DNA from 3 places in the Bacillus sp. D48C genome. Region 2 is predicted to be linked to each of the others. Evidence: riboswitches for the same ligand, from Rfam matches in the RefSeq annotation. Region 2 holds a riboswitch; each other region holds the start of a gene.
What was found. Region 2 has a riboswitch for lysine ahead of ACLBXA_RS13480 (amino acid permease). Riboswitches for the same ligand answer to the same signal wherever they lie in the genome.
Positions count from the first base shown of each region.

Region 1 (5,526 bases), on a different contig from region 2:
AAGTAGATTTCCCCGAAAGTATCGTTCAAGCCGCTATAAGAGAAGTAAAAGAGGAAACTGGATTACTTGTTTCGAATTTAACTTTTAAAGGATTAGATGAATATGTAAATCCGAAAGGTAATGTTCGGTACATGGTATTTAACTACTGGACAGACTCATTTGAAGGTGAACTTCTTTTAAACCCTCCTGAGGGCGAATTATTATGGATACCAATCGATACAGCACTACATCTTCCTATGCAAGATTGGTTTAAAGAGAGATTCCCATTATTTTTTGAAACAGGCACTTTTGAAATTCAACGTGTTTGGGATAATGAGCTAAATAAACAAATTTCTATGACAATTACCCATACATAAAAAAGCTTGGAAACCTGTCCAAGCCTTTCTTACTTCTAAGTAATTTTTTCAATCTTATAATGAATATGTAAAAATTTAAGTCCAAATATCCACATGCTATGATGAGCTGTTAACATTTTATCCTTATCCTCTGTAATGACGAAAGTCTCTGCTAACGGTAAACGGATTGTTAAGAACTGAGTATGTAAATAAATACCCTCATCTCCCTGACCATTTTCTCTTAACTTACTAGTAATGATTAAATCATGACTATCATTATATATTTTCAAAATACCAGTCATATTCGAATAAGGTAAAGGTAAGGCGATATTCATATATGTCTCATTCTTATTTGTATGCTTTGAATAAAGAGCTACAAAAATAGATTCACCTGCTTCATTTTTCCTTAGCCAAGCCCTTACATTCTCTCTTCCATCTTTCTCATCTATTACATTAATGATAGAGCCATGCATCGTTTCCCAATTGCCGCCCATCCCTAAATGTATTTGTCCCACACGCTTACTCATTTTCTCATAACAAAATGCAAATGGGCGGAACCAACGAGCCCATTTAATATTTGATTGCAACTCATACTCTGTTGTATTTTCATAAAAACGAATAATACTTAAAGGTACCTTCGTCACGTCAAATGACTCACTATGAAAATCAGTTATTTGATCAACTAAACCGTTGTATTCCTTACTGCCTACTAAATTGCCGCTATATAAAAAAGCCTCACCAATTGCCACACTTCCTCTTAATTTACTCATTGGTTTCCCATAGTATTTATAATTCGGAACACTCTTTTCGATCATCCAGCCGACAAATGCCGGTAACGCTACTCCAATTCCATTGACAACACCATGAATCCAAACCATTTGAGCAATTGTAATCGTCATTACATGCTTCAAATTCCCGTATGAGTATATAAGTGAGAACATAATTGTAACCATGAGTGTACTAGACGAAACGATTAGTAGAATCTTTGCACTGATAGCATTAAATTTTGCTCTCCAAACGTAAAATCCATACCCATAAATCGCACATAAATATAGAAACACTGCAAAAAATTCAAATATTCTCGAGTATGTAATTCCTATTGCGACTGTCATAGGTGAAATCATGATGATAAACATAATAACATCATATACTTTACTTCTCTTTTCTCTTTTTCTCCCTATTAAACCAGCTGATAATGGCAATAGAAACGCCGAATAATGAAAATGTGCAGCTGTGAGTAAAACAATGTCAGAGCTAAACTGCATAATTGAAAGTTTTGCTACTGAAGCAAAAAACCAAAAACCACCTAAAAACAAATAAATAAACGCACTATCTATGGCGGTCTCTTCTAACGGCTTCCATCCTCTTTCTAGCAATCTACTTACACCAAATAACGCAACAATTCCTGTATATACAAACCAAACTAGCGCAAATACATAGTGATTTGTGACGAAAGCTAGCATTGCACAAATTGCTGCAATTGGATATAAAAACGATACGAATTTATAAAATAATAAATACGATCCATCTCTTTTTCTTTTATCAATAATACAAAGTGACATTGGTATAAATAATAAAACAGATAATAATATAATTGCTTCAACAGGATTTATATTCGACCGCTCACATAATAGAAAAACAACATAACCAGCAAGCCCAAATATTATATTTTTCATATCGTTTATTTCCTTTCCACAAATGTTCCCTTATATGAAAAAAGCGAGCCAATTAACGGGTTTCGTACTTGTACATGAATTCGAAAACACTGTAGTGTTGCATCATAACTTTCAACAATTTTTGCTTCACCATACAAGAATTTTGGCAACGGAATTTTTCTTCCAAACATATAAAACCATTGTTTCTTTGAAGCAATATGCATTGCCCCTAACTCATCGATATGAAAATGTAGTGTAGAAACGAGTAAATGTGGTTCGCCAAAATAATCTACAATTTCATTTTCGTTTTCATCCAATTGCATAACTGCGTTAAAATATCTTTTCTTATTATGAAAATAAAAAGTACGGTTCCACCTTACTAATTCTTGTCCATATTCATCTCGCTCAGCTATGTTTTGTATCGTAAATGGAATTTCCTCTCCTCGTTCCGAGAAAAACATTCGAAACTTCGATGCAATTTTCAATATAAATTTCACGAAAAAAGAGCCACCGTAAATTTCATCCATCTTTCCTTCCCCTGTAAAACTATTCTCTTCTGTAATGGCATAACGCTTCTGCAATTCAGGATGAAGATTTTTATAGGTATCCCCTAATAATCGTTCATACATATTAGCCATACACTTATCCCTTTCTCGCCCTCTTGCAATTTTTCGCGCTTGGTAAATCGAAACTATTTATATAACCGACAATTGATAACCCCATTAGAAGAACATTTAATGTAATCGGATTAAACGGCCCTGTAAAGCTTGCGATATTCGTAAATCCTGCCGCTAACGTTAAAACTAGTAATACAATAATATGCAGTATAAATAATTTTCGTTTTGTTAGTGGCAACAGCCATACGACACCGAAAATTATTTCTAACACCCCAATTATTTTAAGTATATATACACTACTTTCATTTGAACCAATTAATACAGAAAGCATCTTTACTTCTTCTGAATGAGTAAACAGTAGTTTCGGCACTATCCCTTGATATATCCATACAAAAGCAAATAAAAAGCATACGAGCCAATACGTCATTGTTCTTCTAATTAGTAACCTAGGATGAAGCCCCTTTTCTAACCATAATTTTAAGGCATCAAAACTCCAAGCGGTCGCCCAACCTAATAACGGACGAAAAATATAGGAATCTATTACATTTCCTATACGACCAAATCTTGTATCATAATCATATTGTGTCTCAAAATGGATGTATTCTTTATTCGGCGTATACTTCCAATAACCACGTCCTATTTGAATAAGAGATAATGTATTATCCGTCCAAAATTTTAAAGAGGAAATTCTTTCACCAGTTTCTTTTCTTATTTCACCTATTGATTCCCCTTCTCCAGCTATTTCAAGCCCAAATCCAATCTTTGTTTTATACAAAAACTTCTGTGGTTCTCCTTCTTTTTTCCCTAAATACGAAATTTCAGTAAAGCGAGCATCCCACTCTGTATGTATATCTGGTTCTTGCGTATATCTCCATAATTTTTCCATCGTCGTGTTCATTTTTGTCGCAACATAAATAGGCTGTTTCCTTTTCATTCTCCCACCTCCTATGCACTATAAGTTTAATGTACATGCAATGAATTTATTTTGCTACATTTTTCACAAACTTTTCTGTAAAAAGAAAGAATTTTTAAAATATATGTAAAACACTTGATTCCCCGAAAAATTTAAATTATTATAAAACAAATGTTACCAATAACTTCATAAATCAAACACTCTCGCCTAAAACGTGAGATAGAGGTTGCGATACTTATGAGTATTCTAATGGAGACACAGAGATGTCTATGAACTTAGATGAAAGGAAGTATTGCCGAAATTGATAAATTTCTCTGCATTTGTCAATTGGGGCTGTTTTCGAATAGAAACAGAACTGTCATATGTACAGACGTGTACGTATGAAGAGCTATCTACAAAAAAGAGATATCATTTTTTATGATATTCCTTTTTTGGCGGTTTTTTTATTAGCTCCGTTTTCTGTTTCCCTTTTCCTGTAACAGCACCATCCTCACTTATTTGAGATGGTGTTTTTTGTTTGTCTTTCTGGTAACTACAGGAGTATTGGGATTTATATATTTCCTAATCTATTCTTAAAAATAGACGAAAGAAGGAATTTGTAATGGAAACAATTGTTCAAAAATTTGGTGGCACTTCTGTCGGAAGCGTCGAACGCATTCAACATGTAGCAAATTTAATTATTGAAGAATATGAACGAGGTCATAGCATTGTCTCTGTCGTTTCAGCAATGGGAAAAAGCACAGATGAACTTGTCGCACTCGCTAACGCTATCACAGAAAATCCAAGTAAACGTGAAATGGATATGCTTCTATCTACAGGAGAACAAGTAACTATTTCATTATTAACAATGGCACTGCAAGCAAAAGGCTATCATGCAATTTCATTAACAGGGTGGCAAGCAGGTATTACGACAGAATCTGTACATAGTAGTGCACGGATTACTGACATTCATACAAATCGTATTCAATCTTATCTTGCTGAAGGCACGATTGTTATCGTAGCTGGTTTCCAAGGTATAAGTGTAGAAAATGAAATTACAACGCTTGGCCGTGGTGGTTCTGATACGACTGCTGTCGCACTAGCCGCTGCACTTAAAGCAAAAAAATGTGATATTTATACGGACGTGACAGGCGTATATACGACGGACCCACGAGTTGTAAAAGATGCTTACAAATTAGACGAAATTTCTTATGACGAAATGTTAGAGCTTGCTAATCTCGGTGCCGGCGTATTACACCCGCGCGCTGTTGAGTTTGCTAAAAATCATAACGTAGTTTTAGAAGTTCGCTCAAGTATGGAACAAGAAAACGGAACAATTGTAAAAGGAGAATGTAACATGGAACAACAATCAATCGTTAAAGGTATTGCATTTGAGGATAACATTACACGTGTCACAATTAAAGGATTAGAACAAGGCTCGCTTTCAACAGTTTTCTCTACATTAGCAGCAGCACACATTAATGTAGATATCATAATTCAAAGTATTACAAATGAAGGAACTGTACACCTCTCCTTCTCCATTCATTCGAATGATTTAAGAGAAACTTTAGAAGTTTTGGAACAAAATCAAGAAACTCTTCACTATGAATCTGTAGAACATGAAAATCACTTAGCAAAAGTATCAATCGTAGGATCTGGCATGGTATCTAACCCAGGTGTCGCTGCAAATATGTTCACTACTTTAAAAGAAGAAGATATTCATATTAAAATGGTAAGTACATCAGAAATTAAAGTGTCTGTCGTTATTGACCGCCTTCATTTAGTAACAGGCGTTGAGGCGCTGCATCAATCATTTATGGCGAAAATTGAGCCTTTCGTGCAAATGAGCTAATCTCATCTATTTAGTAATACTAAAAAAATCATATTAATGTATTACATTCCTATTAAATAAAAAGCTGTTCGTTAACACGATGCTATATGACATATTAAAAAACACCTTGTCACATTTTCCTATACTGTGACAAGGTATTTTTAACTGAAAGGAATTTGTAACTACTTAGTAGTAT
Region 1 covers NZ_JBKFAQ010000014.1:88,930-94,455, reverse strand. The annotation lists gene ACLBXA_RS25405 (8-oxo-dGTP diphosphatase) at 1-356, shown strand, start outside; gene ACLBXA_RS25400 (YndJ family protein) at 392-2,011, opposite strand; gene ACLBXA_RS25395 (DUF4166 domain-containing protein) at 2,017-2,628, opposite strand; gene ACLBXA_RS25390 (DoxX-like family protein) at 2,633-3,541, opposite strand; lysine riboswitch at 3,733-3,919, shown strand; gene ACLBXA_RS25385 (aspartate kinase) at 4,122-5,351, shown strand.
Region 1: linked by a shared signal. The riboswitch ahead of ACLBXA_RS25385 (aspartate kinase) and the one ahead of ACLBXA_RS13480 (amino acid permease) in region 2 are both predicted to bind lysine.

Region 2 (5,526 bases):
GATTAGGGCGTTACAAGTAATACGAATGATCAGCCATATATTTTTTTCGTGACTATCACGCCACATCCAATGTATGTACATGTTCCAAGCTTTCGTAATCATTAACGCGATAAAGATTGTACATAAAAAAGGTACAGTTAATTGCAATGATTGCATAGCAAGTGGTACGAGAATAAGGAACGTAAATAATAATGGAAAAAGCTGAATGATGTAATTGTATAGAAGAGATTTTTTGAAATAGGATGTTAATTTCTCTTCTAATGCAAGCAAATAGACAGCATCAGGTTTTTGAATAAATGTACGGATAGGGGATCTCGTTATAATGAATGTAAGTACAATCGTGATGAGTAGTAAAGATATTCCTTTAGAAGGAGATGTTTTTAGAAACTGAGCATAGTAGTATGCGCCAACGCATGAAATAAAGATAAAGCTATATAGTAAACCGTTAATCATACGTGCAAAGTATGTAATGATATTTTGAATATGTTGTTGGAAGCGACTGCTCCATAGCGATTCGATTGACATGTTTTTCACCTCTTTGTTCTATTATATATGTTTTACAAAAGAAAAAACGAGCAAATTGCGTTATGCAACTTGCCCGTTTTTCTTTTCGTTATTTTTTTTCTGATCACGATTCATTAATGGATAGAAAGCAAATCCAATTACGAATAAACCAATTCCGAGAAGGAACGTTTTTATATCGGATGCGCCGGTTTTAATAACCCATAGTGCGTAGCAAAGTGCGATCACTGCGACTATACCATCTGTAATTCTTGCCCGCATTTCATTTTTATATGTTTCACCAGTTGCGACTAGTTTTAACTGGAAGATTGGTGAAACGAGATATGGAATGAGGTAGGCCAGTGTTGATACGGTAATAACGAATGTATAAGCTTCCGCAATAGTTCCTGATAATGTTGAGAATAGGAATACTTGCGACATAATGTTTGTTAATCGTAATGAGTAAATTGGACTTCCTTTTTTATTTGTTTTCGTGAAGAAGGAAGGGAAGAAACCTTCTTTTGCTGCTTGATAAGGTACTTCTGAGCTTAATAAAATCCAGCCTAAGATAGAACCGAACAGGGAAGTAAGAGCAAGTAATGCCATAAGTTTCCCGCCGCCATGACCCATTGCAGCGTTTAGTGCATCTGCTAATGGACGTTCCGAAGCTTGTAATTTATCAACATGAAGTACACCCATTGTTAAAATTGTAATTCCTAAGTAAATCGCAACTGTAATAAGTAATCCCGCAACTGTTGCACGTTTTACCGTTTTTGGAGAAACAGCACGGTTTGATAAAAGAACGGCTGATTCAATTCCGATAAACGCCCAAAGCGTTGTAAGAGCAGCTAAATTTACTTGTGAAAGAAGACCGTGTGATACACCTGATTTATCAATCATCGGCGTGTACCATTGTCCAAACTTAGAAGCTTCGAATGCAAATAACGTAACGACGATGAATAAAAGGAATCCAGTTACTTTCGTTGTTGTTGCTAAGAAGTTTAGCTTTCCAGCTCCGCTTACACCATTTGTTAATATAATATGAGTTCCCCAAAGTAAGATGGAACAAATCGTAAATGTAATTAGTTTTCCGACTTCTACGTTAAAAGAACCGATTGAAAATAGTAGTCGCGTATCTTTCATAATTGGGAAGAAGAGCGATAAATATCCCGCAAATGATGTAATGATGGCAACGTTACTTGCCCAGTTTGCAACCCAATATCCCCATACCATACTGAAGCCAGCCATTTTTTTCTTTTTTGGTGTTGAGAATAAAGCATATGCATGACTTTGTGGCCCTGTCGTTAAATCAGGACGACGAATTGCTAAATTACCGAAAACAAGAGCTAGCATTAAAACACCAAATCCTGTAGTTAACCAAGCTAAAGTGACACCGAGTGGGCTTGCTGTTTGTGCCAACGTACTTGGCACCATGAAAATACCAGCGCCAACCATGTTACCGACAACGAAAGCTGTTAGTACCCAAAAGCCCCATTTTTTTTGTTGCATAGAAAATACCTCCAAAGTTAGTATAACCAAGTCAAGCGAGGAGATATGTATGTCTTCCTGAGTCAGGAAGAGAAGTCCCAAACAAAACAAAAAAAGCACGTAATCTGCCGCTACATGCTTTCTATCTTATAAGAAACCCACGACATATCTCTCGATAGCTCTCCACAAACGAAACGTTTGTGACAGTTCTGCACTTATTAAATGCAGACCCAGCAAGCGTGCATGGTGGACACGACTTACTTCGGCAACCATTCCTTTCTCATTCCTTCATCAATGCCACTACATCTCCTGAAATGATACTCTTAATGATTGCAACCTCTACCTCACCGAGATACGAATGAGGATTTAAATATTAAATTAACGTCTTTAAGAGTAACAAATGAATTTTTATACGTCAATGGATATAGTAATAATCAGATTATAGAGAAGAGTTTGTGATTAGGAATGAATAATTATTTGATATAAAAAGAAGCCGATCTAAACTAGATCAGCTTCTACATATAAAATTAAACTAAGTTTAATACTGTTACTTTTTCACGTGTCATAGACTCAAGGCTCTTACGAATACCTTGTGCGCCCATACCTGAACCTTTTACACCAATGAATGGGAAGTGGTCAGGGCCGCGCTCTGTGCGTCCGTTAATTTGTACAGAACCAGTTTCGATTTTGTTAGCAATTGCAAATGCTTTGTTAATGTCTTTAGTGAAGACACTTGCTTGCAGACCGAACTCTGATTTGTTAGCAATTTCAATTGCTTGTTCATCTGAAGAAACACGGATGATTGGAAGGATTGGGCCGAATGGCTCTTCCCAAGCAACTTTCATCTCTTCTGTTACGTGATCGATTAATGTTGGGTAAATTAAGTTACGCTCACGTTTGTTACCGATAACGATTGTAGCACCTTTTTCTACAGCGTCGTCAACTAAACCTTGAACGAAGTCAGCAGACTTGTCGTCGATTAATGGAACGATTGTGCTGTCTTGTTCTGGAGATCCAACTGATAGTTCAGCTACTTGTGCTTTTACTAAGTCAACAAGCTCGTCCGCTACGTTTTCGTGTACAAGTACACGTTTAATAGCTGTACAACGTTGACCAGAGTAAGAGAATGCACCGCTTACGATATGGTTTGCAGCATCTTGTAAGTCAGCATCTTCACGAACGATACCAGGATCTTTACCACCAAGTTCTAATACAAGTGGAATCATTGAAGCTTTTTTCGCTAAATGTTTACCTGTGTTTGTACCACCTGTGAACGATACCATATTGATGCCTTCGTGTTCTACTAAGTAGTCACCAATTACAGAACCGCGTCCTGTAGCTACGTTTACAAGACCTTTTGGAAGGCCAGCTTTGTGAAGTGCTTCCACCATTTTAATACCACTAATTGCACCTTGAGTTGCTGGTTTGAAAATAACAGCGTTACCCATAATTAATGCTGGTGCAAGTTTTGCAGCAGATAAGTTTACTGGGTAGTTAAATGGTGCGATTGCTAATACAACACCAAGTGGTGCGCGTTGGATAATCGCAAGTTTAGATTTCGTTCCGCCAGGGAAGCTATCGCCCATCATGCTTTCTCCGTGCATATGTAAAGCTTCTTCGATCGTGTAACGAATGAAGTCAGCTGTACGAACAACTTCTTTCTTCGCATCTTTATAGCCTTTACCGACTTCTTTCATAATGATATCGGCAATTTCATCCTGCATATTTACGAGCTCATCAGCCCATTTATATAAGTATTTTGCGCGATCTTGTAGGGAAGCTTCAGCCCATGATTTTTGAGCTTCTTTTGCAGATGCAATTGCTTCATCTACTTCTCCGCGAGTAATTGCTTGTACTTGTCCAATTACTTCGTGTAAGTATGGAGATGGAATTTCGATTGTTTCTCCTGAAGAGCTTTCTCTCCATTCTCCGTTTAAATAAAATTTGTACGTATTGCTAGTTGTCATGATTAGTCCTCCTAAAATAGCAACTTGTAAGAGTGAGTATAAGGTGATTGTAGGGGGTTTGATAACATTTTTCAAATGAAATGTTTGTGAAAACGATTTCTTATTCTTTTTTTATTTTGTATGCCCTTTCTTACGGAATATTCTCTTATTTCAAAATGATGTAGCGTATATTTTTATTCAGTTTGTAAAAAAAAATTGACAGAATACTCAATAAAGTTGTAAGATTATAAATGGAAAATAAATGAAAGGGGTGTGCGTAATGATTGTAATCGTAAATGTAATGGGCTTAGCTCTGTTAAATGGCAGAAAACATTCATATCATTACGCAACCCGTGCGGATATATAAGGCATTCTCTGTCTTATAAGAAGCGTACGTTGCGTATATCGTAACGTACGCTTTTTATGCATTTTTGTGCATATCGTCAAGCGGCGGTATGCTTTTTTTTGTTTATTTTTCCTTGTATGGTTACGATGAAAATTTTGGAAGGTGGAAAAATGTGATGAGATTGTATGGGTTACGAAATGTAAATGTGATGGGTCTGGATAGTGGATAAAGAAGTGAGAGTTAAACGAGAACGAGAAGGGAGAGGTTACATTGTTATCAGTATTACTAAAGCTAAAATGGTTTTTTAAAGAGCATTGGAAGAGATATAGTATCGCTATTGGAGCTCTTTTAATTGTAAATATAGTTGAAGTCATTCCCCCGAAAGTGTTAGGGGTTACGATAGATAATATAAAAACAGGAACGTTAACGAATGCGGAGATTATGCAATTTATTCTCATTTTAATAGGGGTTACGGTAATTGGATATGGTCTTACTTTCGTTTGGCAACACCAGCTGTTTGGGGGAGCATTCGTACTGGAGAAAACGATGCGCTCTAAATTTATGGGGCACTTACTTAAAATGACACCGACGTTTTATCATAAAAATCGTACGGGTGATTTAATGGCGAGAGCGACAAATGATTTAAAAGCAATTGCTATGACAGCTGGTTTCGGTATATTAACGCTCGTGGATTCGAGTTTATATATGCTTACGATTGTCTTTATGATGGGATTTACAATTAGTTGGGAGCTTACATTTGCGGCGCTTATACCGCTTCCGATTATGGCGTATGCGATGAACATATATGGAAAGAAATTGCATGAGAGATTTACAGTCGCGCAAGATGCGTTCGGAGATATGAATGATAAAGTACTTGAATCGATTGCTGGTGTGCGTGTTATTCGTGCATACGTACAAGAGAATGCAGACGAGGAAAGATTTCATCATTTAGGAGATGACGTCTACGAAAAAAATATGAAGGTAGCAAGAATTGATGCATTATTCCAACCAACTGTGAAAATGCTTGTCGGTCTTAGTTATTTAATCGGCTTAGTGTACGGTGCATACCTTGTGTTCCAGTCAAAGGTGACGCTTGGTGAACTCGTTTCTTTTAACGTGTATTTAGGGATGATGATTTGGCCGATGTTTGCAATTGGTGAATTAATCAATGTTATGCAAAGAGGAAATGCTTCGCTTGACCGTGTGAATGAAACGTTAGCGTATGAGCCAGATGTAAAGAATCCA
Region 2 covers NZ_JBKFAQ010000004.1:315,880-321,405, reverse strand. The annotation lists gene ACLBXA_RS13485 (ABC transporter permease) at 1-525, opposite strand, end outside; gene ACLBXA_RS13480 (amino acid permease) at 586-2,010, opposite strand; lysine riboswitch at 2,158-2,339, opposite strand; gene gapN (NADP-dependent glyceraldehyde-3-phosphate dehydrogenase) at 2,517-3,956, opposite strand; gene ACLBXA_RS13470 (ABC transporter ATP-binding protein) at 4,552-5,526, shown strand, end outside.

Region 3 (5,526 bases), on a different contig from region 2:
AAGAGAGTGTAATAGACTTTATTAACTTCAGATAATACGGATTATGAGAATCAAATGTCACTTAACTTAACTGTAAATATCAAATTAACAAAACAAGTTCCCCTAAAATAAAAAAGACGTTGACTTCTCTATGTAATTAACTGTCGTTTCATGTCCAGCGATGATGAATAGCCAAATTGTCGAAAGAAGCTCGTTCTTATTCAACTTGTTTTCTTGCTCTCTTGTTTGAATGAGATCGTTTATCAAATCAGAATCAGGATTTAGACGCTTTTCGTTAAGTAATGTCTCAATGTAATGAATAAACTTTTAAGTGTTGTTTTAACTTCAGTTCCCTGAATAGGTTCCACAGAGGTGTCCATGAGTTTTTTGTCTATTTGCGGAACTGGTTTCGATCAGTGGCGGGAATCCCAAGCACCTCTGAAATGAAAATAATGGGTAGTGGTTAAGCAAAATCTGCAATAATTTCCATCTTTCCTTGTTCTTGTACAGCAACTAACAATTCGTCGGCAAGTTGCTGAATACGGGAACGAAGGTCCTCAATCATACGTGGTATAAAGGGTTTAGAGACCATCCGACGCAGGCGAGTATGATTAGGAGGATCTACCGTAAGCATATTCGGACTCTAGATTCTACAACATTTCAACTTACAGACAAGTTTTCTTGACATATACATTATTTTAGACAAGCCTTTTATAATGCATATAGGGTAAATTGTTAAATTTTGATTTTTTATATGTAAAATGATAATAAAGTTATTTAATTTCAAAAGTCCAAATAAGTATAACCCGATCTAAATTTAGATCGGGGTTAAAAATATAGTTGTTTAATCTTGATGTAAGAAACGTCACTAGATTGAAAAATATAACAAAAAAGTTATTGAAAAATGAATCTTTTCACTTGATATATATTTCTTCTGGAGCATTTATACATTTTCATAGTAACCAACCAGCTAATCAATATGATTCCTGCAAAAAGTAATAGTAAATTACTATACAAATGAGTGAAAGAATTAGCATTCATAGGTAGTAATTTTCGGTTTAGCAAATGTATCGATAATAATCCACCTACAATCGCAATCCCCATTCCTTTCGTTAGAAAGCCTGGGAAATTAAGCAAACTCATTCTAGTACCAGCAGCCTTTTGTTCCAAACTACTGAAACACTGATAGAGATAACTGTTTTGGTCATGAACTCACTGTTGTAATATGTCTAGTGTGTCTTCATGGTATGTTTCAAGAAAAGGCCGAATGGCATATTCAGCGTTATTCCTTTTCGTTATTTCATACATGGTGTTGAATGAGGTTTCAAAATCGTTCAGACCATATTTTTCAACGTATTTTGCGATAGGCATGTACATATATCCGTTTGTGAATGTGCCTACTTCTGTTGTATTTTCTGGTCCTAATGTTTTCAGTAATATATGTATTGCTACATTAAAATCTTTTTGTAAAGCATTGTGTAATTCATCTGCTATTACTTCAATACGTTGTTTTAACTCTAAATTTTCAACTTTATATGTTACAGAATCTACAAAGATTCTTTTAGAAAAATTAGGATCGTGTTTACAAATAGAATCAGCTATTTTCTCTGCTAATTCTTCATTAAATAAAAATTTTAACGGAACATATTTACCCATTTTTTCACCTCGGTGGTCAAATGAAAACAATTTTTATTTTTTAATCGACAATCCATAAACTAAAGTCTCACTCGGAGTCGTAATACTAAAACCTGTCGTCTTATAATCAAGTTTCACTGTATCACCAGTGTATTCTTTCGTGAATGAATCCATTTGTACGATAAGCTCTACATCTTCATATACAACATCATCTGCGTTATATGTATCCCAAATTAAATCGACATCAACGAAAATACTACAAGAGTTCGTCATTGTTCCTCTAATGCGAACGATCTTTTTATCTTCACGTTCTAATCTACGTATAGCTGCTTTTGCTTCATCAGTAATACGAATGTTCATTGTATCCCAACCTTTATTTATATTTCCTTTATTATTGCAAAAACAGGAGCAATAATAAAGGAAAGAGGTTTGCAACAAAAAACGAGCAAACAAATTTGTTTGCTCGTTTCACTTTATTTTAGTTCACATTTATCAAGTGGAATCACTTTTGTTTTTTTCGTAAATTTATAACCTAACCATAGTACTAAGAAGAGTGGTAAACCGATGTAAGAAACGAGTACACCGTTCCAATCAATTGCTTCACCCATAAATGCGCCGTAGTTTTGTCCTAAAATTACGATGATACAAAGTGTAAATGCGAAGATTGGACCGAATGGGAACCATTTTGCTCTATACGGTAAGTCTTTTAAATCTTTTCCTTGTGCGATATATGCTTTACGGAAACGGTAATGACTAATTGCAATTCCGACCCATGCGATAAAACCAGACATTCCAGATGCGTTTAATAACCAAATGTATACAACACCGTCACCGAATAAAGAAGCAATGAAAGCAATACTACCAACAATTGACGTTACGATTAATGCGTTAACAGGTACACCGCGGCTATCTAATTTACCAAGAAACTTTGGTGCTTTTCCTTGGCGAGCTAAGTCCCAAAGCATACGAGTTGATGCATACATACCAGAGTTACCAGCAGATAGTACAGCAGTTAAAATAACAGCGTTCATAACAGAAGCAGCAAAGGCAACGCCCGCTTTTTCAAAAATAAGTGTAAACGGACTTACTGTTACATCACTTGCAGCAAGGCTTTCAGTTGTATAAGGAATTAGTAAACCGATAACGAGAATCGCAAGGATATAGAATAAAAGAATACGCCAAAAGATTGAACGAATTGCTTTTGGGATATTACGTTCTGGATCAGATGTTTCACCAGCAGCTACTCCTAATAATTCAGTTCCTTGGAAGGAGAAACCAGCTGCCATAAATACACCGATAATTGCCATGATACCGCCGTTAAATGGTGCATCTGCAACTGTGAAGTTTTTAAATCCAACAGTTTCGCCGCCCATAATTCCGAAAATCATCATGAAACCAACAATTAAAAAGATAATAATAGTAACTACTTTAATAAGTGCGAACCAATATTCAGATTCACCAAACCCTTTAACAGATAAATAGTTTAAAAGGAAAATAATAGCTAAACATAATCCACTCCAAATAAGAGAAGGAGTATCTGGGAACCAAAATTTCATAATTAATGTTACAGCTGCAAGTTCAGCAGCAATCGTAATTGCCCAGTTATACCAATAGTTCCATCCAAGTGCAAAGCCAAGTGATGGATCAACAAATTTTGTTGCATACGTACTAAAAGATCCAGTAACAGGCATGTAAGCTGCAAGTTCAGCTAAGCTTGTCATTAAAAAATAAACCATAATTCCAATTGCGGCGTATGCAATTAATGCGCCACCAGGTCCAGCTGTATGGATGACACCACCGCTGGCAAGAAATAGTCCGGTACCAATTGTACCACCGAGAGAAATCATCGTAAGGTGACGAGATTTTAATCCGCGTTTTAATTCACCTTGTCCTTGTGTAGTTTGCGTTTTAGAGGTAGATTGATTTGTTGCGCTATTCATGTTCAACACTCCTTTTCTTGTAGGTTAGGAAGGAGCGGGGGAGAAAAATACAAAAAACCGCCAAAGGAATTTGGCGGAACGTTTCACAAATAACCACCCCATCATACCCTTCCGTTAAGATAGCACCCCACGTTTACACGGTAATTTGTAAACGTGACAGTTCTGTTCCTTTCGGAGACAGCCCCAGCTCATATTTCCAGAGAAGAAATATAAACTTCGGCAACCTTTCCTTTCAAACGGAGTTGGTGACATTCTCTGTGTCTCGTCCGTTTTACTCATAAAAGTCGCAACCTCTACCTCATCGGATTGATGAGGATTTGATATATTGCTAAGATTTTTAATATATGGCAATTGTAATGACTTTCTGAATATATTGCAAGATATTTTGTTAGGAAAAGTCAAAAAATATCGGTTATTGTATAGGAAACGCTTGCAAAACTCCACCCGAACCTACTATTATGTAGCAATAAGCAAAGAAAAAATTGTTATACAAATGTTTCGCAAAAAATATTGAAAAACCCTCTAAATTAAAAGAAAATTCAGAAAAATATAATTCGACATAACTATCAAAAGAGGATTATTCCTTAAATTCGTTTCAAAGAATAAGTATAAATTTAACGGATAGAATGAATATTCTTTTTATTTTTAGTAAAATTGAGGTATTGTTTAATTGAAAAGGGGAAATCAATATGAAATTAGAAACAGAAAGGCTCTATATAGTGCCGTGTACAGAAGAGAGGATTCAAATTGCTAACGAGCAAGGATATAATAGCGGTCCGCATATTGTAGGGCATGTAAAGAATGTAAAACGAGATGCAGCTATATTACCATGGGGTGCGTGGTATGTTCTTCGGAAAGAAGATGATAGCTTTTTAGGTGATATTGGGTTTAAAGGGAAACCAAACGAGAAGCAAACAGTAGAAATTGGCTATGGATTTATTGAGAAATATTGGAATCAGGGCTATGCAACAGAAGCTGTAAGAGAACTAATCGATTGGGCTTTCAAAACAGGAGAGGTAGAAACAATAATTGCAGAGACACTCCTAGATAACTATAGTTCGATTCGTGTTTTAGAAAAGTTACATATGAAGAGAGTAAATGCTACAGAAACGATGATTAATTGGAAAATAGAAAAATAAAAAATACCGCTCGAAGTATATCGGGCGGTATTTTTATCGTTATGGTAGCATTTGTTTTTGATCATTCGGATATCCGGCTGTCGATGCGTTAGAACGCTTGGAATGATTGCGAACAGCAATGAAAATAGAAATAATAACGACAAGACCAACTGCCACGTAAGAAAGTGAAATAATAGTTGGATCCACTTTAAATGTAGTCAGCAGTGTACGTATATTCGTAAAGATAATAAGACCACCAACTAATACCCCAAGTAAATGTGCTGGAACGATACGAACTAACCATGCAGCAATTGGAGCTGCGACAATACCGCCAAGCATTAAGGCAAATACCCAAACCCAGCTTACTTGTTCCCAGCCAAGTGAGATGAAGAAACCAATTGTTGCAGCGAGTGAAACAGGAAATTCACTCGTATCTACAGATCCAATAACTTTTCTAGCTTCATTTCCTCTTGCTAGAAGAACGGGTGTCGTAATCGGCCCCCAGCCACCGCCACCAGTTGAATCAACGAATCCAGCAAATAAACCAAGCGGCACAAGTTGTTTTGCAGACATACGCTTATTTGAAGCAACAATTTGTTTTTGAAGGACGAATCGTAATAAAATATAAACCCCTAAAGTAAATAAAAAAACGGAAATGTACGGTTTAATTACATCGCCAGGTAAATTACTTAAAAAACATGCCCCAACAAATGCACCAATTGCTCCAGGTAATGTAAGTCTGGAAACTGTATATTTATCAACGTTTCCAAATTTGATATGAGATGCACCGGAAGCGGCGGTTGTAACGACTTCAGCTAAATGAACAGAAGCGGAAGCTACAGCCGGTGCGATAC
Region 3 covers NZ_JBKFAQ010000002.1:411,113-416,638, reverse strand. The annotation lists gene ACLBXA_RS07280 (nucleoside hydrolase) at 1-12, shown strand, start outside; partial or broken gene ACLBXA_RS07275 (cytochrome P450) at 130-619, opposite strand; partial or broken gene ACLBXA_RS07270 (tetracycline resistance MFS efflux pump) at 874-1,184, opposite strand; partial or broken gene ACLBXA_RS07265 (hypothetical protein) at 1,195-1,635, opposite strand; gene ACLBXA_RS07260 (iron-sulfur cluster biosynthesis family protein) at 1,669-1,974, opposite strand; gene ACLBXA_RS07255 (amino acid permease) at 2,088-3,554, opposite strand; lysine riboswitch at 3,667-3,858, opposite strand; gene ACLBXA_RS07250 (GNAT family N-acetyltransferase) at 4,244-4,693, shown strand; gene ACLBXA_RS07245 (sulfite exporter TauE/SafE family protein) at 4,733-5,526, opposite strand, start outside.
Region 3: linked by a shared signal. The riboswitch ahead of ACLBXA_RS07255 (amino acid permease) and the one ahead of ACLBXA_RS13480 (amino acid permease) in region 2 are both predicted to bind lysine.